DNA from 4 places in the Dactylosporangium thailandense genome. Region 1 is predicted to be linked to each of the others. Evidence: riboswitches for the same ligand, from Rfam matches in the RefSeq annotation. Region 1 holds a riboswitch; each other region holds the start of a gene.
What was found. Region 1 has a riboswitch for cobalamin ahead of cobN (cobaltochelatase subunit CobN). Riboswitches for the same ligand answer to the same signal wherever they lie in the genome.

Region 1 (7,122 bases):
GCTCGCGGGCGCGTTCGACGTGGCCCTCTCCTTCGCGCTGACCGTCGACCACGGCATCGTCCAGGGCTACGAGATGCTCCGCGGAACCGCGGACCTCCCGCTCGTGCCGCTGGTCGTCAACACCGCCGCGCCCCCGCTGCCGTCCCTGGCCCGCTGCGTCGGGCTCGGGCGGGCGCTCGGGGCCGCGATCCGCGCCTGCGCCGGCCCGGGCCGGGTGCTGCTCGTCGCGAGCGGCGGCCTGTCGCACTGGCTGCCGTCGAACGACCCCCGCGACCCGGCGGTCCCGGCCGACCGGCGGGCCTCGATGATCCACGGCCGCCGCGACGTCGAGGCGTTCTCGGCCGCCCGCGAGCCCCGCGTCCGGGCCCTGGCCGGGCGCCCCGACGCCCCCGTGAACGCGGCCTGGGACGCCTGGTTCCTCGGCCGCCTCGCGCGCTGCGACGTGGACGCGGTCGTCGGCCTCGGCGACGACGGGCTGGAGCAGGACGCCGGCAGCGGCGGCCACGAGGTGCGCACCTGGCTCATCGGCCTGGCCGCGGCCGGGCGCCCGCTGGTGTGGACGAGCTACGAGCCGGTCCCCGAGTGGATCACCGGCATGGCCATCGGCACGACCTTCGAGGTGAGCTGAGCGTGGACGCGCTGTCCTGCCTGCCGGAGGCGCGGGCCTCCGGCGTCCCCGGCTCGGGCAACATCGGCACCGACCTGATGATCAAGCTGCTGCGCGGCTCCGGGGTGCTCCAGCCGCTGGCCATGGCCGGGATCGACCCGGGTTCCGGCGGGCTCGCGCGGGCCGCGCGGCTCGGGCTGGCCACGACCGCCGGCAGGGTCGAGGGGCTGGCGAAGCTCCCGTGCTTCGGCGACGTCCGGGTGGTGTTCGACGCGACCTCGGCCTCGGCGCACGCGGCGAACCGGCGGCGCTGCGCGGGTACGGCATCCGCGCGCGCCGCCGGGATCGCCGCCGCCCTGGACGCCGCCGGCGTCGACGGCATCGAGGTCGCACACGGCGACGGCCTCGCCGGCACCAGCCTCACCTCGAGCTTTCTGCGCCACGCGGAGCTGGCGGCCGAGCGCTACGGCGCCGACGTGCGCGCGCTGCTGCTGGAGGCGGGCCGACGCGGCCTGGTCGGCGGCCAGGAGGACATGCTGATCGACATCGCCCTCGACCTGGCCGCACGCGCATGAGCCTGGCCGCGGTCCGACGACCGCGGCCAGGCTCCGGGGCTTGCGTCAGTTGGAGGCGACGCCGAGGCCGGCCTGGCCGGTGGTGTCCGGGCCACCGAGGTTGCCGAGGCGGGCGTGCAGGTCGTCGATGTCGCCACCGGTGAACGACGGCGACTCGCCCTCGTCGTAGCCGGCGCTGTACGCCTCGTGGTGACCCTGCTCGAGCGCGGTCGACTCGGCCTGGTGGGTGTCGTGCTCGAACACGCCGAACTGCTGGCCGAAGTCCGTCTCCGAGCCGTTGTCCGCGTGCAGCTGCTCCATCGCGCTGTGGTCCTGGCCGGCCTCGAAGTGGCCGAAGTCGGCGCCCTGGCCGGCGAAGTCCGGCTGCTCGTCGCCGTGGAATCCGGGGTCGAGCTGGCCGCCGTCGTCGTAGTCGCTCATGCTGTCCGTCCTTCGGGAAATGTCGCGGTGGGTGTTCGGCTGAAACGATAGGCGCCCGGCCCCGGCCCGCGTATCCCCAAACCGCGCCACCCCGCTCAGGCGGGGTAGCGCCGCGGCGTCCAGACCACCGGCGGCTCGCCGTCGCGCTCGCGGACCCGCGTCTGGGACGAGCCGATGATGAGCAGCGTGCGCATGTCCACCTCGGAGGGCTCCAGGTCGGCCAGGGCGACCACGCGCACCGACTCCTCCGGGCCGCCCACGTCGCGGCCGATGACCACGGGCGTGCCGGCCGGCCGGTGGGCGAGCAGGAGCGCCTTGGCCGCCTCGACCTGCCACGTGCGCGACTTCGAGCCGGGGTTGTAGACGGCGATCACGAGGTCGGCCCGGGCCGCGGCCTCGAGGCGGCCCGCGATGACGTCCCAGGGCTTGAGGCGGTCCGACAGCGACAGCACGCAGAAGTCGTGGCCCAGCGGGGCGCCGGCGCGGCTGGCCACGGCCTGGGCCGCGGTCAGGCCCGGCAGGACCCGGACGGGGACGTCCTTCCAGCGCGGCTCGGCCGCGACCTCCAGCACCGCGGCGGCCATCGCGAAGACGCCCGGGTCGCCGGAGGAGACGACCGCGACCCGGCGCCCCTCCTTGGCCAGGGCCAGGGCGAACTCGGCGCGCTCGGCCTCGACCCGGTTGTCGGAGGCGTGCCGGCGCTGGCGGGGGTTGCCGGGCACCCGGGCCAGGTACGGCCCGTACCCCACGAGATCGTCCGCGGCGGCGAGCGCGGCCTGGGCCTGCGGCGTGAGCCAGTCGCGGCCGGCCGGGCCGAGGCCGACCACCACCACCTCGCCCGCGGAGCCCGGTGCGGGCCGCTCGGCCAGGGCCGCGGCGGTCTCGTCGTGGACGCGGGACGGCAGCAGGGCGATCGAGAAGTACGGCACCGTCGCCGGGTCCACCCCGGCCAGCGGGGCGACGCGCTCGCCGGCGGTGGTGGCGCGCTCGACGTACCAGGCCTCGTCCAGCCGGCCCGCCCGCTCGAGCGCGTCGCGGACCTTGCCGAAGGTGCGGCCCAGCTTCATCACCGCGGCCGAGTCGGTCGCGGCGAGGCGCTCGGCGAGCGCCTCGGCGGGCAGGGTGCCGGGCAGCACGGTCAGCACCTCGTCCCGCTCGACCAGCGGGCGGCCCAGCACCGCGGAGGCGCCGGCCACGGACGTCACGCCGGGGACGACCTCGGTGCGGTACCGCTGCGACAGCCGCTTGTGCATGTGCATGTAGGAGCCGTAGAACAGCGGGTCGCCCTCGCACAGCACGACCACGTCCCGGCCGGCGTCGAGGTGGACGGCCAGCCGCGCCGCCCACGCGTCGTAGTGCTCCTCGATCACGCCCCGGTAGTCGGGCGTGTCCTCGGTCGTCACCGGGTAGACCAGGGCCTCCTCGACCTGCTCCGGGCGCAGGTAGGGCGCGGCGATCGCGCGGGCGATGCTGCGGCCGTGGCGGGCGCTGTGGTAGGCGACGACGGGCGCGGCCGCGACGAGCCGGGCCGCCTTGACCGTCATCAGCTCCGGGTCCCCGGGGCCGAGGCCCACCCCGTACAGCCGCCCAGTCTCCACCGTGATCATTCCTTCTCGCTCGCGATGGCGTTGACGGCGGCGGCCGTCATCGCGCTGCCGCCCCGGCGGCCGTGCACCACGAGGTGCTCGAGGCCGGACTCGGCCAGGGCCGCCTTCGACTCGGCGGCGCCGATGAACCCCACCGGGATGCCGATCACCGCGGCGGGCGTGCCGGCCCCCTCGGCGACCATCTCCAGCAGCCGGAACAGGGCGGTGGGCGCGTTGCCGACGGCCACGACGGCGCCGTCGATGCGGCCCCGCCACAGCTCGAGCGCGGCCGCGCTGCGCGTGTTGCCCAGGGTCGAGGCCAGCGCCGGTACCGCCGGATCGCGCAGCGTGCACACGACCTCGTTGTCGCGGGGCAGCCGCGCCCGGGTCACCCCCGACGCGACCATCTCGGCGTCGCACAGGATCGGCGCGCCCGACCGCAGCGCGGCGCGCGCGGCCGCGACCACGCCGGGGGAGTAGCCGACGTCGGCGGGGAGGTCGACCATGCCGCAGGCGTGGATCATGCGGACCGTCACCTGGGCGACGTCGGCCGGCAGCCCGGACAGGTCGGCCTCGGCCCGGATGGTCGCGAACGAGCGCCGGTAGATCTCGGCCCCGTCGCGGATGTAGTCGCTCATCCGCGCACGCTGCGCTGGTAGCCCGACGCCGTCGCCAACATCTCCACGTGTCTCCCCTTCGGTGCGCCGCAGCGCCGCTCGCAGCCCACCCAGTGCGCCGGCTCCGAGGAGCCCGCGAGCACCGAGGCCCGGGCGTCCGCGCGAACGTCGGCGAGCGCCTTGGCACACCCCGGGCGGCCCGCGCACGCCGTCACCCCGGCCCACGGCGAGGCCGGGTCCGCGACGAGCCCGGACGCCACAGCTTGCGGCATCGTCGATGTGGGCACGACCACGGTGCGCCATGGCGTGACGATGATCTCTCCGGCCAGCGCCGCGGACTGGGCCGGCGTGAGCAGTCCGAGCGGCACGGCGAGCACGGCGGACGAGCCGTGGATGCCGGGCTCGGGCGGGCCCGACCGGGTGAGCGGAGTGTCCGAGACGGTGGTGCCCAGCCGCGCGGCGACGCGCGCCGGGCCGTCGTCCAGCTCGGCCAGCCGCCAGGCCTGCGAGGACTGCGCGGCGCGCTCGGCCAGGAACGCCTCGGCGGCGCGAACGAGCAGCTCGGGGCCACCGTGCCGCGCGGTGGGGCGACCGGCGAGGGTCAGCCGGGACCCGTGCAGGCCCACGTCGCCGAGCAGCGGCGTCACGTCCCCGCGGCCGTCGTCGACGGTGGCCAGGAACCGGCCCGGCAGCCCCGCGAGGGCCGGCGTGGCGCACAGCAGCGCGTCGAACGCCGCGACCAGGGGGCGCACGGCCGCGCTCAGCGGGCTGGCGACGATGTTGCGGACCCGCTCGTGGGTGGCCGACGGCAGCAGCCCGGCGACGGTGAGCCGGGCCGCGAGCTCGTGCTCGGCCCCCGGCCGCAACGCCCTGACCTGCACGTTTCCGCGAGAGGTGAGCTCCAGTGCCGGATCGCCGAGTTCGGCCGCGGCGGTGCGCAGGACCGTCAGCCCCGCGGCGGTGAGCCGCCCGCCGGGCAGCCGCACGCGCGCCAGCCCGCCGTCGGCGGCCGCGTGGACCTGCACGGCGCCGGGGCACCGGTCGGGGGCGTCGCGTCCGCTGGGAGCCTGCACGCGGCGGATACTACCTGCGCTTGACGGCACACACGCTCGTCCTGAAGAGTTGACGGCGCTGTGCAACGGCGACGTGGAGGAACCCGGTGCGAATCCGGGACGGTCCCGCCACTGTGAACCGGAGAGACGATTTCCGGCAAGCCAGGATACTCTCCGCCGCCGGACCCATCCCACCGTCTTGGGGCGCGGACCCCGAGGGAGGACCCGGCGTGATCCTGCTGTTGTCGACGTCCGACACCGACCTGCTCAGCGCCCGGGCCAGTGGTGCCGCGTGGCGCCTGGCCAACCCCTCGCGCACGGCGGTCGAGGACCTGCCGGGGCTCGCCGAGGGCGCGGAGCTGGTCGTGGTGCGGTTCCTCGGGGGGGTACCGCGACTGGCAGGAGGGCTTCGACGCGCTCCTGGCGACCGGGCTCCCGGTGGTCGTCCTCGGCGGCGAGCAGGCCCCCGACGCCGAGCTCATGAGCCACTCCACGGTCCCGGCCGGCCTCGCCGCGCAGGCCCACGCCTACCTGGCCTTCGGCGGCGCCGCCAACCTCGCCGAGCTGCACCGCTTCCTCTGCGACACCGTCCTGCTCACCGGCCACGGCTTCGCCGCCCCGGTCGAGACCCCAGCGTGGGGCGTGCTGGAGCGCGAGGCCGCGCCGGTGGACGGGCCGACGGTCGCCGTCATCTACTACCGGGCCCACCACGTCGCCGGGAACACCGCGTTCGTCGAGGGCCTCTGCGCCGCGCTGGAGGCTGAAGGTGTACAGCCCCTGCCGGTCTTCGCCGCCTCCCTGCGCACCGCCCCGCCCGAGCTGCTCGACACCCTGCGCCGGGCCGACGCGCTCATCGTGACCGTGCTCGCGGCCGGCGGCACCCGCCCGGCCGACGCGCAGGCCGGCGGCGAGGACGAGGCCTGGGACGTGGGCGCGCTCGCCGCCCTGGACGTGCCGATCCTGCAGGGCCTGTGCCTGACCAGCAGCCGCGAGACGTGGGACGGAAACGACGACGGGCTGTCGCCGCTGGACACCGCGACCCAGGTCGCCATCCCGGAGTTCGACGGGCGGCTCATCACCGTGCCGTTCTCGTTCAAGGAGATCGACGAGGACGGCCTCACCGTCTACGTCGCCGATCCCGAGCGGGCGGGCCGGGTGGCGGGGATCGCCGCGGCCCACGCGCGCCTGCGGGGCCTGGCGAACGCGGACAAGCGGATCGTGGTGATGCTCAGCGCGTACCCGACGAAGCACTCGCGGATCGGCAACGCCGTCGGCCTCGACACACCCGCGAGCGTCGTGCGGCTGCTGGCCGCGCTGGCCGAGCGCGGCTACGACCTCGGCGAGGGCTTCCCGTCCGACGGCGACGCGCTCATCCACGAGCTCATCGCGGCCGGCGGCCAGGACGTCAACTGGCTCACCGAGGAGCAGCTGCGCGGCAACCCGGTGCGGATTCCGGCCGAGCGCTACCGGGCGTTCTTCGAGACGCTGCCGGAGGACCTGCGGGCCGGGATGGAGCAGCACTGGGGCCCGGCCCCGGGCGAGCTGTTCGTGGACCCGGACGACGGCGACATCGTGCTCGCCGCGCTGCGGCGGGGCAACGTCGTGGTGATGGTGCAGCCGCCGCGCGGGTTCGGCGAGAACCCGGTGGCCATCTACCACGACCCGGACCTGCCGCCGTCGCACCACTACCTCGCCGCCTACCGCTGGCTCGCCGACTCCTTCGGCGCCCACGCCGTCGTGCACGTCGGCAAGCACGGCAACCTCGAGTGGCTGCCGGGCAAGACGGTCGGGCTGTCGGCCGGCTGCGGCGCGGACGCGGCCCTGGGCAACCTGCCGCTCATCTACCCGTTCCTCGTCAACGACCCCGGCGAGGGCACCCAGGCCAAGCGCCGCGCCCACGCCACGCTCGTCGACCACCTGGTGCCGCCGATGGCCCGGGCGGACACCTACGGCGACATCGCCCGCCTCGAGCAGCTGCTCGACGAGCACGCGAACATCGCCGCGCTCGACCCGGCCAAGCTGCCGGCGATCCGGGCCCAGATCTGGACCCTCATCCAGGCCGCGAAGCTCGACCACGACCTGGGGCTGGACGACCGGCCGCACGACGCCGAGTTCGACGACTTCCTGCTGCACGTCGACGGCTGGCTGTGCGAGGTCAAGGACGTGCAGATCCGCGACGGCCTGCACGTGCTCGGCCAGGCCCCCTCCGGCGAGGCGCGGATCGACCTGGTGCTGGCCATGCTGCGGGCCCGCCAGATGTGGGGC
Region 2 (7,122 bases), 6.1 Mb from region 1:
CAGCATGGTGGTCGTGCCGGTCCCGGCCATGCCGAACATGTTGCAGCCCCAGACCAGCATCGATCCGTCGGCCCGCACCGCGTACGTGACCGGCGCGTTGTCGTTCTCCACGTCGACGATCTTCGGCTCACCGGCCGGGCGGACCAGCTCCGTCGGCACCGCCACGCCGCCCGACACGCCGAGCGGGGTGAGCTGGTACTGCGTGTTGTCCCCCCACAGGTACAGCCGGCCGTCCCCGGTCAGCGCGGACATCGCCGAAATGCCGGCCGAGATGTCCACCACGTCGCTGCCCGGGCCGAGATCGGTGACCTGCACCGGCACGTACGCCGAGGTCGTCGAGTTCAGCGGGCCGTACGGCCGGCCGAGCGCACGCGCCTCGCCGCCGCAGGAGAGCACCGCACCGTCGCCGCGCCGGAACAGGGCCACGCCGCCGGCGACCGCGATCTGCCGGATGTCGCTGAGCCCCGCCACCGGCGTCGCGAACGGCGTCGTGCCCGCCAGCGCGCCGTCGCACTTCACCGCGCCCCAGGCGGTGACGGTGCCGTCGGCCATCAGCGCGTACGTCGCCTCGACGCCCGACTCGACGTCCACCGCGCCGGTCAGCGGCAGGCCCGGCGCGGTCAGCACCCGCTCCGGATACGCCCGGACGCTGCCCGTCGAGCCGTCGCCGAGCTGCCGGTTCACGTTCGAGCCCCAGGCGACCACCGTGCCGTCGGCCAGCACCGCCGCGATGGCGCTTTCCATGTGTACCGCGACGTCGACGACATCCGTGAGCGTGCCCACGCCGCCGATGCCGAGCACCGGCGCCGCGGGGCGCGTGCTCGCGATCGTGGAACCGTTGCCGAGGGCGGAGTTGAGGTTGTACCCCCAGGACAGCAACCGCCCGTCGGCCAGCCGGGCGTAGCCCGCTCGGCCGCCGCTCTGCAGCTGCACGACGTCGCCCGGCAGGGCCGCCCGCTGTGGACTGTTGTACTGCGCCGCCCCCGTACCGGCACCGGCCTGGCCGAAGGTGTTGGCGCCCCAGCCGTACGCGACACCCGGCTCGGAGCCGCCGGCCGCGTAGCCCGGCGCCGCGCCGAAGGCCAGCGACGAACCGACCGCGACGACGGCACCGGCGACGCCGATCAGCGCCTTGGACCTCATCATGTTCCCCACATCCTGTCCGGAAAAGATTGATCATTGGCGATTGCGTCTGACAGGAAGCAGGTTGCGGGCCGCCTCTTGGAGCTGACTTGTCCCCCGCCCAAGGCTGACTTGGAACACAGCGTCACTTCCGCGACACTCCAGAAGCCGGGCGGCGGTCCATAGTGGATCGTGATGAGCGCCGGGCTCCTGCGACGGGCTACGGCGCCGCGAATCAGAAGTCGTCGTCGAAGGAAACGGTGCCGGTGACGCCGACCTGGTAGGCCGAGACGCGGCGCTCGAAGAAGTTCGACAGCTCCTGCACGTCCTGCAGTTCCATGAAGGCGAAGGGGTTGCGGCTGCCGTACAGCGGCCCGATCCCCAGCAGCGCGAGCCGCCGGTCGGCGACGTGCTGCAGGTACTCGCGCATGTCGGCCAGGGACATGCCCGAGACACCCTGCCCGAGCAGGTCCGCGGCGAACTGGACCTCGCACTCGACGGCCTCGGCGAGCATGTCGCGCACCTGCGCCGCCATCGTGTCGTCGAACAGGTCCGGCTCCTCCGAGCGGACGGTCTGCACCACGTCGAAGGCGAACGCCATGTGCATGGACTCGTCGCGGAACACCCAGTTGGTGCCCGAGGCGAGGCCGTGCAGCAGGCCGCGGGAGCGCAGGTAGTACACGTAGGCGAAGGCGCCGTAGAAGAACAGGCCCTCGATGCACGCCGCGAAGCAGATCAGGTTGAGCAGGAACGCCCGGCGGTCGTCGCGGGTCTTGAGCTCCCGCAGCTCGCCGAGGGAGTCGATCCAGCGGAAGCAGAACTCGGCCTTGCGGGCGATCGACGGGATGTTCTCCACCGCCGCGAACGCCGCGAACCGCTCGGCCTCGTCGGGCACGTAGGTGTCGAGCAGGTTCAGGTAGAACTGGACGTGCACGGCCTCCTCGAACAGCTGCCGGGACAGGTACAGCCTTCCCTCGGGCGAGTTCACGTGCTGGTACAGGTTCAGGACGAGGTTGTTGGCGACGATCGTGTCACCGGTGGCGAAGAAGGCGACCAGACGCGAGACCAGGTGCCGCTCGGCCGGGGTGAGCCTGGCCAGGTCGGGCAGGTCGCTGTGCAGGTCCACCTCCTCGACGGTCCACGTGTTCTTGATGGCGTCCTTGTACCGGTCGAAGAAGTGCGGGTACCGCATGGGCCGCAGCGTCAGGTTCATGCCGGGGTCGAGGAGGCTCACTGGCACGCCTCGCACGACTCGGGGTTCTCCAGCGAGCACGCGACCGCCTCGGCGGCGGGCGCGATGATCGACACCGTCGCCTGCTGGATTCGGGTGGCCGGCCGGGATCGCAGGTAGTACGTCGTCTTCAGGCCGGACTTCCACGCGTGCAGGTACATCGAGGACAGCTTCCCGATCGTGGGCGCGCTCATGAACAGGTTCAGCGACTGCGACTGGTCGATGAAGGGCGCCCGGGCCGCGGCGAGATCGATGAGCGAGCGCTGCGGCAGCTCCCACGCCGTGCGGTACAGCTCCCGCACGTCCGCCGGCAGCTCCCCGAGGTCCTGCACGGAGCCCTCGGCCCGCTTGATCCGCTCCCGGATCGGCGCCGTCCACAGCGCGCGGGCCTTGAGCTCCCGGACCAGGTACGAGTTGATCTGCAGGAACTCCCCCGACATCGTCTCGCGCTTGAACAGGTTGGACACCTGCGGCTCGATGCACTCGTAGCAGCCCGCGATCGAGGCGATGGTCGCGGTCGGCGCGATCGCGATGAGCAGCGAGTTGCGCAGGCCGTGTTCGGCGATCTGTGTGCGCAACGCCGCCCAGCGCTCGCCGTCCGTGCTCATGCCCCAGAGGTCCGGGTGCAGCACGCCGGACGCCGCGCGGGTCTCGGCGTACGCCGGGTGCGGGCCGAACCGCGCGGCCAGTTCCGCGGACGTCTCCAGCGCGGTGAGGAAGATTTCTTCCTGCACCCTTGTGGACAACTCGCGCGCGGCCGCGGAGTCGAACGGTAGCTTCAGCGCGAAGAAGGCGTCCTGCAGGCCCATCAGGCCGAGACCGACCGGCCGCCACCGCGGGTTCGACGCGCCCGCCTGCTGCGAGGGGTAGTAGTTGATGTCGATGACGCGATCGAGGAACACCACGGCGGTGCGGACCGTCTCACGCAGCCGCTCCCAGTCGACGCCGGCGGCGCTCACGTGCGCGCCGAGGTTGATCGAGCCGAGGTTGCACACGGCGGTCTCGCCGTCGCTGTTGACCTCGACGATCTCGGTGCACAGGTTGGACAGGTGGATGGTGTTACCCGGCGCCCCCGTCTGATTCGACAGCGCGTTGGAGCGGTCCTTGAACGTCATCCAGCCGTTGCCGGTCTGCGCGAGGGTGCGCATCATCTTCCCGTAGAGCTCGCGGGCCTTCACCGTGCGCACGGCGCGCTTCTCCGCGGCCCGGTAGGCCTCGTCGAAGTCGGCGCCGAACAGGTCCGGCAGCTCGGGCGCGTCGGACGGGTCGACCAGCGACCAGTCGGCGTCGGCCTCGACCCGGCGCATGAACTCGTCCGGCAGCCAGTTGGCCAGGTTGAGGTTGTGCGTGCGGCGGGCCTCCTCGCCGGTGTTGTCCCGCAGCTCGAGGAACTCCTCGATGTCCGGGTGCCACGGCTCCAGATACACGCACGCCGCGCCCTTGCGCCGCCCGCCCTGGTTCACCGCGGCGACACCCGCGTCCAGCGTCTTCAGGAAGGGCACGATCCCGTTGGATTTCCCGTTGGTACCGCGAATCAGCGCGCCCCGCCCGCGCACGCGCGACCAGGAGATGCCGATGCCGCCGGAGAACTTCGAGAGCTTGGCGACCTGGTGATACCGCTCGTAGATCGAGTCGAGCTCGTCCTTCGGCGAGTCCACAAGGAAGCACGAGGACATCTGCGTGTGCCGGGTGCCGGAGTTGAACAGCGTCGGCGAGGACGGCAGGTATGCGAGGGACGACATGAGCCGGTAGAAGCCGATCGCCTCGCCCGGCGTCTGCGAGAGCCCGCAGGCGACGCGGAGCAGCCAGTACTGGGGCGTCTCGACGACGAGGCGGGTCTCGGGGTGGCGCAGCAGGTAGCGGTCGGCGACGGTGCGCAGGCCGAAGTACTCGAAGCGCAGGTCCCCGCCGAGATCGACGGCATCGTCGAGCTTGCGGGCGTTCGCGGCGACGAACGCGGCCGTCTCGTCGCCGATCAGGCCCAGCTGGTGGCCGTAGCGGATCGACTGGCTGAAGCTCGCGACCGCCTGCCCGCGGACCTCCTTGTCCACGAACGCCGCGAGGAGCCGGGCGGCGAGCCTGGAATACTGCGGCTCCTCGCCGATCAGCTCGGCCGCGGTCTGGATCGACAGCCGGTCCAGCTCGGCCGTCGTGGCCCCGTCGTAGAGGCCGCTGATCGTCTTCGTGGCGACCCGCAGCGGGTCGATCTCGTCGAGGTCGGCGACCCACCGCTCGACCGCCTTGACGATCTTGTTGACGTCGACCGGTTCCAGATCACCGTTGCGCTTGCGGACCTGCATCGCGTGCCGCCGCTGCTCCGGCGCGGCCGCGTCCTGCGTGACCGTCATGAGTCCCCCTCGTCACCCGTGGTTGGCGCACAGGGGACGACGCCACGGGGAGACGGCACGCCGTCACCCGCGTTGGCGTCGGCCGTCCCGCGCGGCCTCCGACCACCGCACGCCCGGTTTGGCGCACGGTGCGCTGGCAGGTCTTCGGACTCGCGGGCGCGGCCTCTCAGCCACCTACCGGCCGTCGCTTCCCAGGCCTCGCGGCCCAGTGCTTCGTTGACGGCTTTCGTTCCCACTCACCGCTGCGGGGCAGTCCCGGATTCACACCGGGTTCCCTGTTGCCACGGCCGTCCCGCGGGGGCGGCCGAACCAGCTGCGAGCAACACCATATATGGGAGGCATCGAGAAAGCGAACCACCATATGGTGTGTCGGCGTGTCGCGCGGGTCGCATCACCGTGCGTCACTGCCGACCGGCGGTCACGTGGTCGGGGTGTCCACCATGCGGCGGGCCCGGGCCGCTCGCTCCGGCGCCGGGAGCACGCTGCAGGTGGCGCAGAAGCTGCCGTCGCCGGTCTTGTACATCAGGCAGCAGGTGCGCCGATGGTGTACCTGCCAGCGGCTGTCACCGGCCGCCAGGTCCGCCACCACGCACAGGTCCCGGGTGCGCGGATGCCGGTCGAGCAGCGCGACGGTGTCGGTCACGAAGCGGGCCGGGTCGTCCTGCGTCCAGGAGATGCTGCGCATCGCGGTGGCGATACCGCTGGCGACGTTGCCCCACAGGGTGCGGCGGCCCACGCGGGTGACGCGGTGCCACGCGTCGATCGCCGGGGCGAAGTTCTCGTCCAGCATGCGCTCGACGAGCCAGCCCGTCGTCGTGTCGTCGCGGGGCCGGTCGCCGGCCGCATCACCGGCGAACGCGGCGTTGTCGAGGCGGCCGCCGGCGATGTGGATCCAGGTGCCGGCCGCCGCCGCGTCGACGATGCGGTCCTCGAGGAAGCAGCGGGCGAGGACGGGGCCGGTGACCTGGTTGACGTACTGGCAGAACAGCAGCGACGCGGCCGCGACGAGATGGCCGGTGTCCCGGGCGCGGGCGTGGTCCGCGACCAGCTCGTGCAGCATCGGGCCGGTCAGGACCGTCGCGTGGTGCCAGCCGGGTCCCTCGGGCACCCCGCGGGGTGCGGTGAACCGGGCACCGAGTTGCGGCCTGCTCATGCCGGGCCGTACTTCAGGGTCGGGGTGTCGGCGACGAGGTCGCGGCTGTGCGGGTGGACCGGGTTCGCGAGCAGGTCGGCGGTGGCCGCCTCCTCGGCGATCCGGCCGTGGTGCAGCACGATGACGCGGGTGCACAGCGCGGCGACGGCGACGAGGTCGTGGGAGATGAACAGGTAGCCCAGCCCCTCGGTGCGGTGCAGCTCGGCGAGCAGGTCGCGGATCTGTGCCTGCACCGGCAGGTCGAGTGCGGACAGCGGCTCGTCGAGCACCAGCAGCTTCGGCCGGGGTACCAGGGCGCGGGCGATGCAGACCCGTTGGCACTGGCCGGTGCTCAGCTCGTGCGGGTACCGGTGCCGGAGTGCGGGATCGAGCCCGACCCGCTCGAACAGCTCGGCCGCGGTCCGGCCGCCGGGGAAGTTGCGGGCGGGTTCGCCGACGCTGCGCCCGGCCGTCCACCGTGGATTGAGGGCGGCCCGCGGGTCCTGCTGGACGAGCTGGATGTCGCGGCGCCAGCGGCGCTCCCGGCCGGTGTGCCACAGCGAGCGGCGGATCGGCAGGTCGTTCCAGCGCAGGGTGCCGGTCGTCGGCCGGACCTGTCCCACGACGCACTGACCGACGGTGGTCTTGCCCGCGCCGGATGCGCCGACGAGGGCGACGGTCTCCCCCGCCGCGACCGTGAACGTGACGCCGGCCAGCACCTGCCGCCGGCCGTACACTTTGGACAGTCCGTCAACGCGCAGCATCGACGAGCCTCCGGGTGTACGGGTCGGCGGGTGCGGCGAAGACGTCCGCGGCGCTGCCCTGTTCGACCAGCCGCCCCTCGCGCAGGACGGCGACCCGGTCCGCGACCTGCGACACCAGCCGCAGGTCGTGGGAGATGAACAGCATGCCGATGCCGAGGGTGCGGCGCAGCGCGGCGAGCTCGGTCAGGATGCGGGCCTGGGTGCTCACGTCGAGGGCGGTGGTCGGCTCGTCGCAGATCAGCAGCCGGGGCCGGTTGATGACGGCGATGGCGATGCAGACCCGTTGCCGCATGCCGCCGGAGAGCTGGTGCGGGTACGCCCGCAGCAGCTCCGGGTCGAGCTGGACCCGCTCGAGGGTCTCGGCCGCGCGCCGCCGGGCCTCGGCCCGGCAGACGCGATGGTGGGCGCGGACGGTCTCGGTGAGCTGGGTGCCGATGGTCAGGACCGGGTTGAGGGCCGTGAGCGGGTCCTGCGTGATCAGGCTGACGTGCCGGCCGCGCACGCGGCGCCAGTCGGCGTCGGTCC
Region 3 (7,122 bases), 6.1 Mb from region 1:
CTGATCGTCGCCGGCCTCGGGCTCGTGGTCCTCGGCCGGCGATACGGCAAGTCCAACCAACCCCCTGCCGCGTAGCGGCGCACCGAAAGGACCCCTCCCTGTGAACCTGTCCAAGCGGGCATTAATCGTGGCGGCGGTTTCGTCGTCGCTGCTGCTGGGCGCGCTCGGCGCTCCGGCCCAGGCGGCCACCGGCGGCAGCACCGTCACCGTCAAGCCGCTCTCCGGCAGCTTCCAGTTCGGCGCCGGCAACCCCGCCGACACCGTGACGCTGGCCGTCCCGGCCACCAACTGCCCCGCGGGCTCCACGTACTACGTCGACGCCCTCTCCAAGGTGGGCGACGAGGCGAACATCGTGGTCAACGGCGCGCCGCTGGCCCCGGTCGTCACCCTCGGCAGCGACCTCGCCATCCCGGTGCAGGCCGGGACGTTCAACGACGGCGGCGTGCAGAACATCGTCAAGGGCATCCTCCCGGCGAACACGTCGGACGTGGGGCTCTCGCCGGAGGACGCCGCGAAGCCGGTGGGCACCACCGTCGCCACCGGTGCCTTCAGCATCGTCGGCGCCTGCGCGGACGCCGACTTCAACCTCCTCGCCTCCTGGGTGACGCCGATCGACATCTCGGCCGCCACCCGCGCCGCGCAGCCGGCCGACTGGCCGGCCGACCGGTTCTACGACGCCCTGCAGTGGCGGTGGGACGGCCGGGCCACCTCCGGCAGCGGGTTCTTCGCGTTCCCGACCACCGTCAAGGTGAACAAGCCGCTGGTCGCGCTGGTCCAGGTGACCGCGACCAACGGCAAGATCCCGACCGGCACCATCCAGATCAAGGACGGCTCGGCGGTCGTCGCCTCGGCCCGGCTCGTCCTGGGCGTGGCCGTCGCGATCGTCCCGGGCCTCAGCCCCGCCGGCGACCACCAGCTGGTCGCGGTCTACTCCGGTGACGCCAACGTCCGCCCGGGCACGTCGAGCGCCGTGACGATCCACGTCACCGCCTGATCCGGGCCCTGACGAACCGCACCACCCGCAACACCAGCACCACCCGCAACACCAGCACCACCCGCATCAACGGTGCCGGAGCGCGCAGCCGCCCCGGCACCGGACCACAAGCTCAGGGAGGCCGGCCCGTGACCGCACTGCTGCCCGTACGCTCGGAGCCGCCGGACTACGAGCCCGCGCGGTACGCGGCCGCGTACCCGCCGCCGGCCCCGGAGCCCGCCCCCGCCTGGCGGTACTTCGCCGGCTCCGCGCTGCTGGTCTTCGCCTCCGTCCTGCTCGGGCTCGCGGTGAACATCACCGGGATCAGCCAGCTCGTGCACGCCTCGAAGCAGAAGGCCGGCATGGACACGCTGCGCGTCGACCTCGCCCGGGGCACGGCGCCCGTGGGCCAGCTCCGCGACGGCACCCTCATCCCGCTCGGCACGCCGGTGGGCGTCCTGCGCATTCCCGCGCTGCACCTGGAGGAGGTCGTGTCGGAGGGCACGACCAGTGGCGTGCTCATGTACGGGCCCGGGCACCAGCGCGACAGCGCGCTGCCCGGCCAGGCCGGCACCGCCATCATCATGGGCCGCGCCGCGGCGTACGGCGGCCCGCTCGGCCGCATCGAGCAGTTGCAGCCGGACGACCGCATCACCGTGCTCACCGGGCAGGGCGAGTCCACGTACCGCGTGACCGGCAGCCGCCGCGCCGGCGACGCGGTGCCGCCGCCGGTCGCGCCCGGCGCCGGGCGGCTCACGCTCGTCACCGCCGTCGGCGTGCCGTTCCTGCCCGACGGCGTGCTGCGGGTCGACGCGGTGCTCGTGTCGCAGGTCCGGCCGAGCCCGCCCCGCCCGCTGCGCCCGGGCTCCATCAGCCCGCAGGAGCAGGCGCTGGCCGGGGACACGTCGTCGCTGTGGATTCTCGTGATGGGCCTGCAGGGCCTCGTCGCCGGCGCGGTCGGCTTCGTGTGGTCCCGGCACCGCTGGGGCGCCGTGCGCACCTGGGTGGTCTTCCTGCCCCTGCTCGCGGTCTTCGGCCTGATGGTCGCCGAGCAGACCGTCCGGATGCTGCCCAACCTGCTGTGAGCCGGCGCGCGAGCGAGACCGGCCGGGAAGATCGAAGCGGAGGAGACGCAACGCCATGGACATCGCCGAACCAGAGCTCGTCGTAGCGGACTCGTACCACAGCCATCGGCAGCTGGCCGGACTCCGCGCGGTCGGCGTCACCGCCTGGTTCGGCGACCACCTCGTCCTCGACCGCGTCTCGCTGCACATGCGCGCGGGCGAGGTCACCGCGCTGATCGGGCCGTCGGGGTGCGGCAAGTCGACGTTCCTGCGGATCCTCAACCGGATGCACGAGCTGGTGCCGTCGGCGTCGATGGCCGGGCAGGTGCTGCTCGACGGCGAGGACATCTACGATCCGGGCCGCAAGCTCACCGAGGCGCGCCGCCAGATCGGCATGGTCTTCCAGAAGCCCAACCCGTTCCCGGCCATGTCCATCTACGACAACGTCGTCGCCGGCCTCAAGCTGACCGGCCGGCGGGCCTCGCGCGCGGTCAAGGACGAGATCGTCGAGGAGTGCCTCGTGCGCGCCGGGCTGTGGCGCGAGGTCCGCGACCGCCTCCGCCAGCCCGGCGGCGCGCTCTCCGGCGGCCAGCAGCAACGGCTGTGCATCGCGCGGTCGCTCGCCATCCGGCCGAAGGTGCTGCTCATGGACGAGCCGTGCTCGGCGCTCGACCCGACCTCGACGCGGGTCATCGAGGAGACGATCGCCGAGCTCGTCGAGGACGTCACGATCGTCATCGTCACGCACAACATGCAGCAGGCCGCCCGCGTCTCGCAGCAGGCCGTGTTCTTCCTCGCCGAGGAGCACCAGCCCGGCCGGGTCGTCGAGTTCGGCCCGACGCCGGCGATGTTCGGCGCGCCCCGCGACCCGAGGACCGCCGACTACGTGCGCGGCCGCTTCGGCTGACGGCGGGCCCGGCCGCGTGGGGTCCACGCGGCCGTCCCGCGGCGGGCGCCGATCAGCGGGAGCCGTACCAGCTGATGTCCGGCACCGGGCCGACCTCGAGGCCCTCGGCGATCCTCGGCAGCTGCAGCCCGGCCTGCGGAGCCGTGATCTCCAGGTTGTAGCCGTCCTGCGGCACGAACAGCTCGTTCCCGTCCCGGCTCAGCAGGCCGTCGGCGTTGCGCACCCGCACCCGCTGCGCACCCGCCGGGTCGAACGAGCGTCGGACCGCCGGGCCCCACACGAGCGTCAGCGAGCTGCCCGGGCCGTTCACCGCCAGGTCGACGGTCCACGCGGGCCCGTACAGGTCGGCGCGCGCCGTGTACCACCACGACCCCGACGTGAACGGGTCCGGCAGGAAGCCGAGCCGCGGGCCCACCGCGATCTTCGTCGAGTCCGGGCGCAGGGACTCGGCCACCGCGACCGCCATGTCGCGCTCCACCGTGCGGTCCGAGCCGGTCACGATCACCGTCACCCGCTGACCGCCCGCCGGCACCCACGTCACGCCGGACGCGGCCTCGATGCGGTCCAGCACCTCGGCCTCGACGCCGTTGATCGACACGGTCCCCCCGGTGTGACGGAGCGGGTCGTCGTCGCCGATGATCAGGGTCACGGTCGCGCCCGTGGTGTCGGTGCCCGGCGCGGGGGCCCAGCCGCGGCTCGTGGCGGCCGCGGCGCCGCCGGACACCAGGACCGAGGCCATCACCTGGCCGTAGCCGTCGGGCAGGAACCCGGGGCGCCAGGTCGCGGTGGCCTCCAGCCAGCCGCCGCCCGGCCCGCCCGAGACCTTCGGGAAGCCGCCCGGGGCCTTCGGGGAGCCGGGCTCCTCGGGCCGCCCGGGCCTGGCCGTCGAGCGGTACACCTCCAGGCCGCCTCCGACCGCCGCCACCGCCACCGCGGCCCCGGCGGCGCGCAGCACCAGGCGGCGCTGGCGTATGACCCGCGTCCGCACGTCGAGGGCCGCCGCGATGCGCTGCGGTGCGTGGGCCCGGTCGGCGATGGTGGCGATCGCGCCGCGGATCGCGTCGTCCTCGTAGCTCATCGTTGCTCCTCAAGGCTGGGTTGGGGCAGTACTGCGCGCAGGGTGGCCAGGCCACGCATGGCCTGGGTGCGGACGGTGACGATCGAGCAGCCCATGAGCACGGCGATGTCGGCGTCGGCCATGTCCTCGAGATACCGCAGCACGATCACGATCCGCTGGCGCGCGGGAAGGTCACGGATGAGCCGGACCAGCGCGTCCCGCTGCGCGATCCGCTCGTCATGGCCGTCGGCCGCGGCCGGCTCGGCGGCGTGGTGCACGCGCTCCCGGCGCAGCCGCGCCGCGAGCTGTCTTCGAGCCGAGGTCAGCTCGTTGATGACCATCCGCCGGACGTACGCCTCCGGGGACTCCAGTTCAGCGATCTTCGACCACCGGGGCTGCGCCTTCACGAGCACGTCCTGCAGCACGTCGGCGCCGGCGTCGGGATCACCGGCGAGCGCCGTGGCGTACCGCGTGAGGGCGGGCAACCGGGCGGCGAGGAATTCCTCGAACGTCACCTGCACACCCCGTTCACGAAGCCACGCCCGGCGTTCGTTGCACGGGACCGCTCCGGCAACGGCGAGGGCGGCCGGCGCGCTGTGGGCAGTTTCATGCTGGATCTTCCTTGTCGGGACCGCGACGACCGCCTTAGGCTGCCGGGGCCGTGGTGATCGGGAAGCCGGTGTGATGCCGGCGCGGCCCTCGCCACTGTGATCGGGAGTTCCCGGCCTTCACCCTCGTGGGGTCACTGGGCAGCGATGCCTGGGAAGGCCGGCCGGGAACGCGCCTCCCGTCAGCCAGGAGACCGGCCACGGCACGTACGTGTACACCACCGTCCACGAGGTGCTGGAAGGCGGAACTCCCGCATGCGGTCCTTTTCCCGTGCGGCGGCACTTGCCGTCGCCATCTCCCTGTTCCTGTCCGGCTGCGGCGCGAGCGGCCCGGCGGCGCCGTCCGGCGAGCCGGCGGCCGAGCAGACGCTGCGGTTCCTGACCGTGAACATGCCGCGCTCGCTCGACCCGATCCACATCGACGCGCAGCGGATCCTCGAGAACGGCCTCGCCGAGTCCCTCGTCGTGCAGAACGACGACGCGACGCTGCGGCCCGGCCTGGCCACCGCCTGGAAGTCCGTCACCCCGACGACCTGGGAGTTCACCCTCCGCGGCGGCGTGAAGTTCTGGAGCGGGGCGCCGGTGGACGCCGCCGCGGTGCGGGCATCGCTGGAGCGGCACAAGGCGAAGAACACCCGCGCCAAGTCGATCCTCGGCGCGATGGAGTTCGCCGCCGTCGACGCCACGACGCTGCGGGTCACCACGAAGACCCCGGACCCGGGGCTGGCGTTCCGGCTCACGACGTACGGCATCCACAACGCCGCCGAGGCCGAGCGCCGCGGCGACGACTTCAACCGCAACCCCGATCTGACCGGGTTCATGAAGCCGGTCCAGTTCGTCCCCGGCGAGACGCTGATCGCCGAGGCGAACCCCGACTACTGGGACAAGCCCGAGGGCGGCGTCAAGCTCAAGCGGATCGAGGCGCGGCTGGGTACCGACGCGCAGGCGCGGATGCTCGCGCTGCGCTCCGGTGACGCCGACGCGGAGTTCAACGTCGAGATCGACCAGCGCCTGCAGTACGAGAAGTCCGGCACGAAGTTCACCGTGCACTCCCCGGCGCCCACCACCAGGAACATCTGGCTGAACACGAAGAAGGTCCCCGCGCTGCGGGACAAGGCGGTCCGGCAGGCGCTCGACCTGGCCGCGGACCGCAAGGAGCTGGTCGACGGGCTCAACCACGGCTACGCCAAGGCGGCCACCGGGCACTTCCCGGCCGGACTGCCGTACGCGATCAGCACCGGCACCGCGACCGACGTGACCAAGGCGGCCGGGCTGCTCGACGCCGCCGGCTGGCTGCCCGGCCCCGACGGCGTACGGGCGAAGAACGGCACCCGCCTGCACTTCAAGATCTTGACATACACGGTGTTCCAGCCGCTGGCGATCGCGCTGCAGAGCCAGTGGAAGAAGGTCGGCATCTCCACCGAGCTGGCTCCCGTGGAGACGACCGCCTCGAACCAGATGATGCTCGACGGCAACTTCGAGATCGCCACCTACTGCTCGTGCGGCTCGGCCACCGGGGACATCGCCGGGCAGCTGCGCTCGTTCTACCGCACCGGCGTCGTGTCCAACTACGGCGGCTACAGCAACCCGAGGGTCGACACCCTCGTCGACCAGCTGGGCACCGAGTTCGACCCGGCGAAGCAGGCCGACCTGGCCCAGCAGGTGCAGCGGATCCTGCTCGACGACGTCGCGCTGCTGTACCTGTACGCCTCGACGCAGTGGGGCGCGGCCTACACCCCGCGGGTCCACGGCGCCGACCCGAACCTGTCGCGGCGCATCCTGCCCGGCATGTGGCTGGCCCGGTAGCCGGCGCGATGCTGCGCTACCTCGCCGTGCGGCTCGCCGCGACGGTGCCCGTCCTGCTCGGCATCTCGATCGTGCTGTTCACGATGGTCCGGCTGATCCCCGGCGACCCGAGCCACGCCATCCTGCTGTCCATGGTGGAGCCCGGCGCCGACATCAGCCGGCTCGAGGAGGACCTGGCCACGTTGCGTCAGGACCTCGGCCTCGACCGGCCGTACCCGGTGCAGTACGCGGACTGGCTCGGCGACGTCCTGTCCGGCAACCTCGGGACGTCGCTGCGCAGCGGCGCACCGGTCACGGACGAGCTGGCGATGCGGCTGCCCGCGACGCTCGAACTCGCCGCGGCGGCCCTGGTGGTCATGGTCGTGGTGGCGGTACCGGCCGGAATCGCCGGTGCCGTGTGGCACGGCCGCGCCGCCGATCGCGTCGCCCGCCTGCTGACGCTGCTGGGCGTCTCGGTTCCCGGCTTCCTGCTCGGGCTGCTGCTCATGTACGCGTTCTCCGTCGCGCTCGGCTGGCTGCCGACCTACGGCCGGGGCACCCCGGCGCACCTGGTCCTGCCGGCCGTGACCCTCGGCCTCGGCCTCGCCGCCGCGGTCTCCCGGCTGCTGCGGGCCGGCCTGCTCGACGCCCTGTCCCAGCCGTACGTGGCCGCGGCCGAGGCCAAGGGCCTGCCGTGGCGGCTCATCGTGCTCCGCCACGCCCTGCGC
Region 4 (7,122 bases), 5.9 Mb from region 1:
GCCCGCGGCAACACGCTGCGCCGGCCCGCCTGCGTGCACCGCATCGGCGACCCGCTGCGCTGGCTGGCCGCGGAGCGCGCGGCGGGCGCGCGGATCCTGGGCGTGGAGCTCGCCGACGAGGCCGTGCGCCTGGCCGACCTGCCCGCCGCGCGCCGGCGCACCGTGATGGTCCTCGGCCACGAGTCGACGGGCATCCCACCCGAGGCCCTGGACCTCCTCGACGGCGCCGTCGAGATCCCGATGATCGGCACGGGCCTGAGCCTGAACGTCGCCGTGGCCGGCTCGCTCGTGCTCTACAAGCTCGCCGGCCTGCTGTAACCGCCGCTCGGGCCGGTCGGCACCGCCGGACCCGTCGGCAGGCGCCGGACCCGTCGGCAGCGCCGGACCCGTCGCCGGCTCCGCGACGTGCGCGCGGAGCGGGTTCCGGCTACCCGAGGACCTCGCGGAGCTTCGCGGCGAACTCCGCCGGCTTGCCCGCGTAGCCGGAATCGCCGCCGACGAAGCCGCCGTGGTGGCTCGGGAACACCGTGACCTCCCGGCCCAGCAGGGCGGCCACGCCCTCGGCCGTGCGCGCCGTGTACGTCTCCGCCGACTCCTCGCCGACCCCGACCACGATCCGCGTCGGGGCCGCGGACAGGGCGGCCGCGTCCGGGCGGTAGTCGGTGATCGCCCACGCGCGCCGCGACAGCAGCGGGTCGTCGCGGCGCCCGTCGTCCTCGGCGGGCATCCCGAACATCGCCGGGTCGGGGTCCGGCTGCGCGAAGTAGTCCTCGGTGAACTCGCCCTTCCAGGAGGTCATGGCGATGAACGCGGCCATGCCCGCGCCGGCGCCGCTGGCCTCGTAGGCGGCGTTGAAGCGGGCCCGGGCCCGGTCCGCGCCCGCCGCGTCGGGGAGCACCGCGTTGATCGGCGGCTCGTGGGCGACCAGCACGGCGATGTCGCCGGGGTGGGTGGCCACCCACTCGAGCGCCGTCACCGCCCCGCCGCTGCTGGCGAAGACGTCGACCGGCCCGGCGCCGAGCGCCTCGGCGAGGCGGTGCAGGTCGGCGGCCTGCTCCTGCGGCGAGTCGGTGGCCACGCCGTCGGTGCGGACGCTGCGGCCGAGGCCGCGCGGGTCGTAGGTGACGACGGTCCGGTCCGGGAAGTGCGCGGCCAGCGCGCGGAACCCGTCCGCGGTCATCGGCTGGCCGATCATGAACAGCGGGGGCCGGCCGTCCGCCGCCGGCAGCGGGCCGGTGACGTCGTAGACCAGGTCGGCCCCGGGCAGGGCGAGCGTGTGCGTCGTCTGCGTCATGCCCCGAGCCTATGGCGGCGGCCGCGGCCGTGTGGCCCGTCCGGTGCGAACCGGACGAACGCGGGATGCCGGCTCAGCCGCCGGCCTCGTAGGCCAGGATGGCGGCCTGGACGCGGTTGTTCAGGCCCAGCCGCAGCAGGATCGCGCTCACGTGGGCCTTGACCGTGCCCTCGGAGAGGTGCAGCTCGGCGGCGATCTCCTGGTTGGACAGGCCCCGGCCGACGCCGCCGAGCACGTCGCGTTCGCGCGGGGTCAGCCGGTCCAGGCGCCGCCGGGCGGCCTCCGCGCGGGCGAGGCGGTCGCCGCCGAGGCGGGTCATGACCTTCTGGGCGATGCGGGGCGACAGGTAGGCGGCGCCGCCGGCGACCGCGCGCACGCCGAGGATCAGCTCGCGCGGGTCGGCCGCCTTGAGCAGGAAGCCGGCGGCGCCCTCGGCCAGGGCCCGGGCCACGTACTCGTCCTCGTCGAACGTCGTCAGCAGCACCACGGCGACGTCCGGCGCGGCGGCCCGCAGCTCGGCCGCGGCCGACAGGCCGTCGAGGCGCGGCATCCGGATGTCGAGCAGCGCCAGGTCCGGGCGGTGGGCGCGCACGAGCTCGACCGCCTCGCGGCCGTCGGCGGCCTCGGCGACGACCTCGATGTCCGGGTCGGTGGCGAGGATCGCCCGAATCCCGGCGCGGATCATGGCCTCGTCGTCGGCGAGCACGACCCGGATCACGGTCGGGTCACCGGGATCCGGGCCGTGACCGTGAACCCGCCCTCGCCCGGGCCGGCCTGCAGGGAGCCGCCGAGCAGGCGCATGCGTTCGCGCAGGCCGGACAGGCCGCTGCCGTCCCTCGACGGTACGGCCGCAGCATCCCCCAGCTCGTTGCGCACGACGACGACGATCTCACCTGCGTCGTGCTCGATGCCCACCGCCACCGCGGATCCGGGCGCGTGGCGGGCCGCGTTGGTGAGCGCCTCCTGCACGACCCGGTGGACGGCCCGCTCGACCGCCGGCGGCCGCGGCCCCTCGCCGACGCGCAGGGTGATGGCCATCCCGGCCTCGCGTGCCCGCTGCACAAGCGCCTCGACGCGCTCGTCGGCGGGGTCGGCCGGGGCCGACTCGCGCAGGATGCCGATCGTCTCGCGCAGGCGGTCCGTGGCGGTCACGGCCGACGCGCGCAGGGCCGCCGCCGCCTCCCGGTGCGGCGGGGACAGGTCCGGGGCCAGCTCGAGTGCGCCGGCCCGCAGGGCGATCAGCGCCAGCTCGTGCCCGAGCGAGTCGTGCATGTCCGCCGCGATGCGCGCGCGTTCCCGCAGCGCGATCAGCTCCAGCTGCGCGATCCGCTCGCGGCCGGCCACCACCAGGTCGGCCTGCTGGCGGCGGAAGCGACCGGCGAGCCAGGGCAGCACCACGAACAGGGCCAGGCACATGAGCGCACCGGCGCCGCGGGCCGGCTCCGGCACCAGCAGGACGACGCCGGGCAGCGCGGCGAGCGCGGGCACCACCCAGTCGTGCCGCGCCGGCAGGTGCCGCCCGTGCAGGTAGGCGGCGGCGCTCAGCACCGGGAAGAGCAGCTGGCGCCAGGCCGGGACGTGGTCGAGGTAGAGGCCGCTGGCGACGCAGGCGCCGGCGATCGCCGCGAACACGAGATACTTGCTCACCTGGCCGAGGCTATCGAGCGCAGGCGGGCCGCCGTGACGACAAGGCCGGACACCGCCGCGACGGCGAGGGTGACGGTCAGTGGGGCGGCGAAGTACGTCATCTGCGCCCACGTGACCGTCCGGCCGTTCATGAGGATCGAGACCCACTGCGGGTACGACAGAAAAATCACGGTCGGGAGCACCGGCGGGATCAGGCGCCACCAGCGGCGGGAGGGGCGCAGCACGCCCAGCACGGCCAGGCCCGCCGAGGCCAGCGCGACCAGGCCCAGCACGAGCTCGATCAGCTGCCGCTGCCCGCCCGCCGCCGGCGGCTCGGCGCCGTGGGTCACGGCGACCAGGCCGCGCAGCACCTCGTACGTGTCGTCGTAGAGGCCCGCGCTGTTCGTCATCACCGCGTACCCGTAGCCGGTGGCGGGATCGATCGCCTCGACGGCCGTGTAGGTGAACAGGTTCCCCGAGTGCACGAGCAGCTCGCGGCCGTCCACGTCGGACGGGCCCCAGCCCATCGCGTAGTCGCGCACCTTCGACGGCGCGTGCATGGCCGCGAGGCTCTCCGGCCGGACGACCTGCGGGCCGTGGCCGGTCTGGGCGATGAGCCACCGGCCCAGGTCCTCGGCGTCGGTGACGACCCCGCCCGCGCCGCCGCGCGCCCCGAACGCGCGCAGCTCCGGCCGCGCGACCCAGGCGCCGAAGAGCGAGATGTGGCCGTCCGCCGCCGCGCCCCCGACGGAGCTGCCGGTCATCCCGAGCGGTTCGAAGACGTGCATCCGGACGTACTGCCCGAAGCCCACACCCCCGGCGACCTCCACGAGCCGGGCCGCGATCTCGTAGTTGGCGTTGCAGTAGGCCCACGCGGTGCCGGGCTCGGCGGCGAGGTGCCCGCTCCGCAGCGCCGCCACGTACGCGGCCGGGCTGGCGGTGGACTCGGCCGCGGGGATGTCGATGCCGCCGTCGGCGAGGCCGGAGGTCTGGTCGAGCAGCTGGCGCACCGTGACGCGGGCCGCGCGCGGGTCGGCCATCCGGAACTCGGGGAGCTGGTCCGCGACGGGCTCGTCCAGCGCGATCTTCCCGGCGTCCACGAGCGTCATGACCGCCGTCGCCGTGAACGACTTGCTCACCGAGGCGACCCGCATCGGCGTGCGCGCGGTGACCGGCGCCCCCGTCGAGTCGTGGCCGTAGCCGGCCGCGTGCACGACCTCGTCCCCGTGCGTCACGACGGCGGAGAGCCCGGGCAGCCCGGTCCCGTCGAGGGCCTGGCGCAGGTAGGTGTCGATGGGGGTCGCGGCCGGCGCGGCCTGGGCCGGTGCGGCGGGCCACAGGACGACGGCGGCGGCCGCGAGGGCGAGCAGTCTGCGGTTCATGCCACCCGACGCTAGGCAGCGGCGCGCCCGGGCGGATCTGCCGAACCGCCGCGGCCGCCCCTGACGAAAGTCGGGGGTGCGATACCCTTCGCGGCGGCAAGTACTGAAGCGAGGTGCCCCGCCGGCGACGGCGGGGAGAATCTGGGAAGCCGGTGCGAATCCGGCACGGGCCCGCCGCGGTGACCGGGGAGCCGCCGCCCACACGCGCACGCGTAGCCACTGGCCCGCACGGGCTGGGAAGGCGGGCGGTGAGGCGACGATCCGGGAGTCCGAAGACCGGCCTCGCGACTGACGGCCCCGGCCCGCCCGGGGCGTGAGCGCAGCGGGAGCCTGTCATGACGCACGAGCTGTACGACATCATCAACCGCCGCCGCGACGTGCGCGGCGAGTTCACGGGCGCGCCGGTGCCCGACGCCACGCTCGACCGGATCCTCGGCGCCGCGCACGCCGCCCCCCAGCGTCGGGCTGTCCCAGCCGTGGGACTTCGTCGTCGTGCGCGACCGGGCCCTGCGCGAGGCCTTCCACGCGCACGTGTCCCACGAGCGCGGGGTGTTCGCCGCGACCCTCGACGCCGAGACGGCCGCCCGCTTCGCCCGCATCAAGATCGACGGGGTACTGGAGTCGACGCTGTCGGTCGTGGTCACGTACGACGCCGAGCGCGGCGGCCCCGCGGTGCTGGGCCGCCACGCGATCGCCGACGCCGGCCTCTACTCGGTGTGCCTCGCCATCCAGAACCTGTGGCTCGCGGCCACGGCCGAGGACCTCGGCGTCGGCTGGGTGTCGTTCTACCGGGAGGACTTCCTGCGCGGCCTGCTCGGCATCCCGCCCGGCGTGCGGCCCGTGGCGTGGCTGTGCCTCGGGCCGGTGAGCCGGCTGATGGAGGTGCCGGACCTGGAGCGGCACGGGTGGCGCCGCCGCTCCCCGCTGCACCAGGTCCGCCACGAGGACCGCTGGTGATCAGCCGGCGCGCCAGTCGGGGGCCTCGTCGGTCCCCGGGCCGAAGGTGACCTGGGTGTTGCCGGTGCCGTCGGGGTTGATCGTGAAGATGTGCCCCCAGGCCTCGTTGTCGTCCAGGTCGCAGTAGGCGATCCGCGTGCCGTCGGGGGACCAGGCCGGCATCGTGTGGTGCGAGTCGCTGCCCGCCAGGGGCCGGGTCACCAGCGTCGCCCGGCCACCCGCGCCCGGGACCCGGTAGATCCCGGTGCCGTAGCCGCTGCCGGCGACGAACCGGCCGAACGCGAGCTGGGTGCCGTCGGGGGACCAGTCGGGGCGGGAGTCGTAGGTCCCGGCCACCGCCGCGGTGACCGCCGTCGTGGCCAGCGTCTTGACGGCGAGCGTCAGCAGGTTGCTGCCGCCCGCGGCGCTGTCGCGGACGAAGGCGATCTTCAGCCCGTTCGGCGACCACACCGGGGTGTGCTCGTCGACGCCGGCGGTGCTGGTCAGCTGGGTGAGGCCGGTGCCGTCGGGGGCGATCGAGCAGATGTCGGTCTGGCCGCCCGACCAGCACTCGTAGACGAGCTTGCCGCCGCCGGGGGACCAGGCCGGGGCGGACGCGGTGCCGCTGCCGGGCACGACGGTCAGGCCGGTGCCGTCGGCGTTCATCACCCACAGCTGGTCGGGGCCGGCCCCGTAGCGGCGCAACGCGAGCCGCGTGCCGTCGGCGGACCAGGCGGGGTCGCGGTCCTCGATCGCCGGCGTGCCGGTGAGGTCGGTCTCGCCCTTGCCGGACGCGGTGATCGTGTAGATGTCGCCGAGCGCGGTGCCGGCGGCGTCGAAGCGCTCGAAGGCGAGGCGGCCGTTGGCGCCCGGGAACGCCGCGGCGGCGGGGGTGGCCGGGACCGTCCCGAGGACGGCGGCCACACCCAGGCACGCGGCCAGGCTCACGGCCGGACGCATCGTCAGGGGTCGCTGCATGGGCGGCACGCTAGCCGAGCTTGACCCGCCCAATTCCGGGCAAGTCGCCGCCCCCGCCGAAACCCGACAGTTAGACCGCGTCTCATTTGGAGGCTGAATGTAGAGCGTTGGTGTCCCGGCCGGGTGTTCGAGCCGGCCGCTGTGCGGACGGCAAGGTGCTCGACAAGCTTCCGCCGCCGGCGATGCGGTGGCGTCCCCGCCGGCGGCGCCCTAGTGTTCGCGGCGAGCCGCTCGTCGCCCGCGTCTCCTTCGCCCCCGACGGGCCGGCCACCCCCGCCGAGGCCCACCGGCGCTGCCCGCCTGCCGGTCTGGCGTCCGGCACGAGCCGCAAGTAGGTCGCAGACGGGGTTGCGGAGGGCTACTAGGGTGCCGAACACCCCGCCCTCAACGGAAACGGTTGGCAACGCATGCCCACGACAGACGAGATCATCAAGGACGTCCGCACGAACGGCGGCACCCACCTCGACCTGTCCGGCCGCCGGCTCACGAGGCTTCGTCCGGCCATCCGAGATCTCACCACGGTCACCACACTCGATCTGAGCGACAACCGGCTGACCGCGCTGCCGGCCTGGATCGGCGACCTGACCGCGCTGACCGAGCTACGCCTCGACAACAACCAGCTCACCGCGCTGCCCGACGAGATCGGCGAGCTGGTCGCGCTCCAGCACCTCACGGCCAGTCGAAACCAACTGCGGACGCTGCCCGACCGGATGCGCGACCTCGCCGCGCTGACCACGCTGCAGCTCGGCCACAACGAGTTCGCGACGCTGCCCGACTGGTGCGCGGACCTGCGCTCCTTGCACACCCTTCGCGTCACCGGCAACAAGCTGACCCGGCTGCCCGACAACATCGGCGGGCTGGCCGCCCTCGTCGACCTTCGCGCCGACGACAACGAGATCGACGCGC

Region 2: linked by a shared signal. The riboswitch ahead of AC6JBM_RS03980 (ribonucleoside-diphosphate reductase subunit alpha) and the one ahead of cobN (cobaltochelatase subunit CobN) in region 1 are both predicted to bind cobalamin.
Region 3: linked by a shared signal. The riboswitch ahead of AC6JBM_RS03955 (ABC transporter substrate-binding protein) and the one ahead of cobN (cobaltochelatase subunit CobN) in region 1 are both predicted to bind cobalamin.
Region 4: linked by a shared signal. The riboswitch ahead of bluB (5,6-dimethylbenzimidazole synthase) and the one ahead of cobN (cobaltochelatase subunit CobN) in region 1 are both predicted to bind cobalamin.

Annotation. Positions count from the first base shown of each region.
Region 1 covers NZ_AP029195.1:7,035,397-7,042,518, reverse strand. Annotated here, with positions in the region: gene AC6JBM_RS31135 (DODA-type extradiol aromatic ring-opening family dioxygenase) at 1-628, shown strand, start outside; partial or broken gene AC6JBM_RS31130 (acetaldehyde dehydrogenase (acetylating)) at 706-900, shown strand; partial or broken gene AC6JBM_RS31125 (4-hydroxy-2-oxovalerate aldolase) at 1,027-1,182, shown strand; gene AC6JBM_RS31120 (hypothetical protein) at 1,228-1,602, opposite strand; gene AC6JBM_RS31115 (precorrin-2 C(20)-methyltransferase) at 1,698-3,209, opposite strand; gene AC6JBM_RS31110 (precorrin-8X methylmutase) at 3,206-3,826, opposite strand; gene AC6JBM_RS31105 (ferredoxin-like domain-containing protein) at 3,823-4,878, opposite strand; cobalamin riboswitch at 4,915-5,050, shown strand; partial or broken gene cobN (cobaltochelatase subunit CobN) at 5,088-7,122, shown strand, end outside.
Region 2 covers NZ_AP029195.1:936,700-943,821, reverse strand. Annotated here, with positions in the region: gene AC6JBM_RS03990 (RCC1 domain-containing protein) at 1-1,146, opposite strand, end outside; gene AC6JBM_RS03985 (ribonucleotide-diphosphate reductase subunit beta) at 1,358-2,335, opposite strand; gene AC6JBM_RS03980 (ribonucleoside-diphosphate reductase subunit alpha) at 2,353-4,701, opposite strand; cobalamin riboswitch at 4,820-5,030, opposite strand; gene AC6JBM_RS03975 (hypothetical protein) at 5,120-5,854, opposite strand; gene AC6JBM_RS03970 (ABC transporter ATP-binding protein) at 5,851-6,597, opposite strand; gene AC6JBM_RS03965 (dipeptide/oligopeptide/nickel ABC transporter permease/ATP-binding protein) at 6,584-7,122, opposite strand, start outside.
Region 3 covers NZ_AP029195.1:928,219-935,340, forward strand. Annotated here, with positions in the region: gene AC6JBM_RS03925 (hypothetical protein) at 1-75, shown strand, start outside; gene AC6JBM_RS03930 (Ig-like domain-containing protein) at 128-994, shown strand; gene AC6JBM_RS03935 (class E sortase) at 1,123-2,058, shown strand; gene AC6JBM_RS03940 (phosphate ABC transporter ATP-binding protein) at 2,114-2,944, shown strand; gene AC6JBM_RS03945 (hypothetical protein) at 2,997-4,022, opposite strand; gene AC6JBM_RS03950 (SigE family RNA polymerase sigma factor) at 4,019-4,516, opposite strand; cobalamin riboswitch at 4,647-4,826, shown strand; gene AC6JBM_RS03955 (ABC transporter substrate-binding protein) at 4,865-6,415, shown strand; gene nikB (nickel ABC transporter permease) at 6,400-7,122, shown strand, end outside.
Region 4 covers NZ_AP029195.1:524,164-531,285, forward strand. Annotated here, with positions in the region: gene AC6JBM_RS02230 (TrmH family RNA methyltransferase) at 1-318, shown strand, start outside; gene AC6JBM_RS02235 (alpha/beta fold hydrolase) at 428-1,294, opposite strand; gene AC6JBM_RS02240 (response regulator) at 1,368-2,012, opposite strand; gene AC6JBM_RS02245 (sensor histidine kinase) at 2,009-2,941, opposite strand; gene AC6JBM_RS02250 (serine hydrolase domain-containing protein) at 2,938-4,302, opposite strand; cobalamin riboswitch at 4,397-4,601, shown strand; partial or broken gene bluB (5,6-dimethylbenzimidazole synthase) at 4,638-5,259, shown strand; gene AC6JBM_RS02260 (TolB family protein) at 5,260-6,216, opposite strand; gene AC6JBM_RS02265 (leucine-rich repeat domain-containing protein) at 6,624-7,122, shown strand, end outside.